Regions from separate parts of the Brevibacillus sp. JB24b genome, predicted to be linked through region 1. Evidence: a T-box and tRNA genes for the amino acid it is inferred to sense, from the RefSeq annotation. Region 1 holds a T-box; the other holds one or more tRNA genes.

What was found. A T-box is a leader RNA that pairs with one kind of tRNA and senses whether it is charged. The one in region 1 lies ahead of trpS (tryptophan--tRNA ligase), so its partner is inferred to be a tRNA-Trp.
Region 2: it has a tRNA-Trp gene. The T-box ahead of trpS (tryptophan--tRNA ligase) is inferred to sense a tRNA for this amino acid. The anticodon was not compared.

What each region holds. Positions count from the first base shown of each region.
Region 1 covers NZ_JBNVQV010000001.1:1,907,460-1,909,631, forward strand. The annotation lists gene ACQV1I_RS09330 (MgtC/SapB family protein) at 72-749, shown strand; T-box leader at 814-1,091, shown strand; gene trpS (tryptophan--tRNA ligase) at 1,287-2,172, shown strand, end outside.
Region 2 covers NZ_JBNVQV010000001.1:755,763-757,934, forward strand. The annotation lists rRNA gene ACQV1I_RS03925 (23S ribosomal RNA) at 1-38, shown strand, start outside; tRNA gene ACQV1I_RS03930 (tRNA-Asn) at 96-170, shown strand; tRNA gene ACQV1I_RS03935 (tRNA-Ser) at 174-266, shown strand; tRNA gene ACQV1I_RS03940 (tRNA-Glu) at 275-351, shown strand; tRNA gene ACQV1I_RS03945 (tRNA-Val) at 363-438, shown strand; tRNA gene ACQV1I_RS03950 (tRNA-Met) at 457-533, shown strand; tRNA gene ACQV1I_RS03955 (tRNA-Asp) at 540-616, shown strand; tRNA gene ACQV1I_RS03960 (tRNA-Phe) at 647-719, shown strand; tRNA gene ACQV1I_RS03965 (tRNA-Trp) at 732-805, shown strand; tRNA gene ACQV1I_RS03970 (tRNA-His) at 822-894, shown strand; tRNA gene ACQV1I_RS03975 (tRNA-Gly) at 905-980, shown strand; tRNA gene ACQV1I_RS03980 (tRNA-Cys) at 986-1,059, shown strand; tRNA gene ACQV1I_RS03985 (tRNA-Leu) at 1,174-1,256, shown strand; gene ACQV1I_RS03990 (purine/pyrimidine permease) at 1,398-2,172, shown strand, end outside.

The DNA of each region.
Region 1 (2,172 bases):
GCCCAGAAAGATTTATAATAAGCTACATGTAATGAAAGTCATCAGACAAACCAGGTTAGAGGTGAAATAACATGGAATTAATTATTTTAGCAAAGTTGATGCTTTCTGCTTTCCTTGGAATCGTAATTGGAATTGAGCGTGAATTAAAACAAAAACCACTGGGATTAAAAACCAGCGTAATCATATCGGTTAGTAGCTGCTTACTGACGATTGTTTCGATCGAATCTGCTCAATTTTATGCGGAAACGTCTATTAATAATCGGACAGACCCTATGCGTTTGGCTGCGCAGATCGTTAGTGGAATCGGTTTTTTGGGTGCAGGGGTTATTTTGCGCCGAAATAATGATGTTATTTCTGGCCTTACCACAGCAGCAATTATTTGGTCTAGTGCAGGTATTGGAATTGCGGTCGGGTCAGGCTTTTATTATGAAGCAGCATTAGGAGCTGCGATGATTTTGTTTTCTGTGCAGTTGCTCCCATATTTAGTAAATATGATTGGAGTTCGAAAATTACAAGGAAAAGAGTTAAAAATTCGTCTGTTCTTAGATGAGCACTCACATATGACAGCGATTATCCAGAAATTCAAAGAAGAAGATATGAAGATTAAGAATGTCTGGTTAAAGGATGTTGATAAGCAAAGGGTACAGATGGATCTACGACTGGTTGTGTATGATCATATCTACATTACTGACATCTATGAGATGGTACATAATTTAAATGGGGTGGCACGTGTAGAGATTGACAGCTAGTGATGGATTACGTATACTGATTGATAAGTTTACAGGCATTTTATAAATGAACCATAAATTATAAACACGCGCAATGACGAAGAGGAGTATGCATGCAGATTGCTAAAGAGAGCTGATGGTTGGTGAAAATCAGTGCAGGAAGCTTGCAGAATGGACTTTTGAGCGTCCAGACCGATAGTGTGTAGGGTTAAACACACAGGTAGGCTCTGGCGGAGTGTCTCACCGATACAAGGGACAGGTATTCGAACAATGGCATGTAGAAGTGCGCGTTTGTTCCGATACAATAGAGCGCGCTGTTAAAACGGCGAATTAAGGTGGCACCACGGGTTTCTCGTCCTTATTTTTAAAGATAAGGATGAGGAGCCCTTTTTGTATTTCTGTAAACAAAATAGGATGTAATCAGGACAAGGAGCGTGATGAGAATGGAAGATGGTTGGTGGTGGCTTTATCAACTGAATGCTACAAATAAAAAGAGGGGGATCAATGCCTGGTGTATCCAACGATCTCCGCTCTCAAAACGAAAGAGGCTGATTATATATGAACAAGCAAAAACTAGTATCAGGTATTCGTTCTACAGGTGAATTACATTTGGGTAACTATTATGGTGCGATGAAAGGCATTGATAAGGTTGTTAACACATACGATGCTAATTTTTTTATTGCAGATTTGCATACATTGACCACACATCCTAGCCGAGAGCATATGTCTACAAATGCTTTAGAGGCTGCTGCCAGCTATCTGGCATCGGGCCTGAATCCAGAGCACTGCACGTTTTACACACAATCTGCCCTGTCAGCCGAGGTTGCAGAATTATCCTTGTATCTAGGTATGGTAATGCCATTAGGTGAGTTGATGCGGTGTCCAACATTTAAAGAGAAAGCAAAGAAACATCCTGATAATGTAAATTATGGTTTGGTTGGATACCCTGTACTGATGACAGCAGATATCCTGTTGCATAAAGGTGAAGTAGTACCTGTTGGTGAAGATCAATTGGTGCATTTGGAGATGGCACGGCAAATCGTTCGCCGTTTCAATCATATGTATGGTGAGATTTTTGCATACCCACAACCGTTGGCAGAGAATGCAGTTCGTATTCCAGCGTTACATGGACAGGGGAAAATGAGTAAGTCAGACGGAATCGATACGTATATTAGTTTACAGGATGACAAAAGTCAGATTGACCAGAAAGTAAAGAAGGCATATTCTGATCCAACTCGTCTCTATCTTCAACAACCAGGTCACCCAAGTGTACAAGGTTGTAATGTCTACCATCTGCATACGTACTTTACGGATGAGCAAGGTCAACAGCAACTTAGAGAACAATGTTCAACGGCATCAATTGGATGTGTAGCTTGCAAAAAGCGACTAGCTGAAGAAATCGAACAAATTGTAGAACCTTTCCGTACTCGGAAACAGCAACTCA
Region 2 (2,172 bases), 1.2 Mb from region 1:
GGAGCTGACGAATACTAATCGGTCGAGGACTTATCCACATTGCCTTTATGCTGACTTCATTATCTAGTTTTGAAAGAACAACTCTTTCATACTGTTCCTCAGTAGCTCAATGGTGGAGCAACCGGCTGTTAACCGGTAGGCTGGCGGTTCGAGTCCGTCCTGAGGAGCCATATGGATGGATGTCCGAGCGGCCGAAGGAGCACGATTGGAAATCGTGTAGGCGGGGTCAACTCGTCTCGTGGGTTCAAATCCCACTCCATCCGCCATAATTTAAGGCCCGTTGGTGAAGCGGTTTAACACAGCAGCCTTTCACGCTGTCATACAGGGGTTCGAATCCCCTACGGGTCACCATTCATTTATCTGGAGGATTAGCTCAGCTGGGAGAGCATCTGCCTTACAAGCAGAGGGTCGGCGGTTCGATCCCGTCATCCTCCACCATTTTTATTTTCATATTGTCGCGGGGTGGAGCAGCTCGGTAGCTCGTCGGGCTCATAACCCGAAGGTCGCAGGTTCAAATCCTGTCCCCGCAACCAAAGTATGGAGCTGTGGTGAAGTTGGAGTTCACGCCGGTCTGTCACACCGGAGGTCGCGGGTTCGAGTCCCGTCAGCTCCGCCATTTCTTATTCAGGATATGGCAAGTATGTTTGGCTCGGTAGCTCAGTCGGTAGAGCAGAGGACTGAAAATCCTCGTGTCGGCGGTTCGATTCCGTCCCGAGCCACCTTTATTATGTAGGGGCATAGTTTAATGGTAGAACAAAAGTCTCCAAAACTTTTGGCGTGGGTTCGATTCCTACTGCCCCTGCCATTATAATTTTAGTATGGCGGTCGTGGCGAAGTGGTTAACGCATCGGATTGTGGCTCCGACACTCGTGGGTTCGATTCCCATCGATCGCCCTTTTTTTATGCGGACGTAGCTCAATTGGTAGAGCGTCGCCTTGCCAAGGCGAAGGTCGCGGGTTCGAGACCCGTCGTCCGCTCCATATATGGAGGTATAGCCAAGTGGTAAGGCACGGGTCTGCAAAACCCTCATCCCCGGTTCAAATCCGGGTACCTCCTCCATTTCAAACTATTAGGTATTTTTTTATAAATATTAACAATCTATGTTTAATTTTATAGAAAAGTATGATAGAATTATAAATTAGGAAATTGAAATGGTTATTTTTAATAAAACATGCCGGTATGGCGGAATTGGCAGACGCGCGCGACTCAAAATCGTGAGGGAAACCGTGGGGGTTCAAGTCCCTCTACCGGCACCATACGTAAGGAAATGCTTTCTTCTTTTTTGAAGAAAGCATTTTTGTTTTTATTACTATATTTCTAGTTGCAACATAAGCTATTTTGATTCAAACAATAAACACAGAGTCATTCGATAGGAAGATGGTAAGGGGGAAGACGGTGTGAAGTACGGTTTAAATAGTACACCACCTTGGAAGGTAACAATACCAGCAGCTGTGCAGTGGTTTATTGTAACTCTGTCGTGTAGCATTGCAGTACCTATTGTGATTGGTGAAGTTTATGGTTTAAGTGAGGTTCAAACAGCTTTATTTATTCAACAGACTTTGTTTTATATTGGATTAGCCTCTCTTATTCAGGCTTGGATTGGGCATAGATATCCTATGATGGAGGCGCCTGCAGGGTTATGGTGGAGTATTTTTCTTATGCTGGCTCAAATAGGTGCCACGATGGGATTAGCTCCAATGGAAATCGGACAATCCTTTCAAGTAGGAATGGTCATCTCTGGTTTGATCTTTTTAATTTTAGGTCTCACACGTTCTATAAGTAAATTGCAAAAACTGTTTACCCCTGCTGTAACAGGTACCTATATGATTTTACTAGCAATATCACTAGCTAGTAATTTTATTAAAGGGATGCTAGGGGTAGGTTATCATGGTGCAACTACCGTACTTCCTAACATCGCTTTAACCTCTATTGTTATTATTATGATTGTGTTACTATGTCAAAAAATAAAAGCTGTTGCTAGCTTTGCAGTATTAATCGGGATGTTGGCAGGCTGGGGAACATATGCTTTAATGGGGTGGACAGATCCTATTAGAGAATCATCGGCTTTGATAACTGTACCACGTTTATTTTTTTGGGGACCTTTTCATTGGGATTTAGGAATTGTAGTAACGTGTGTACTTACCACTTTAATTCTTTTAACTAATTTGATTA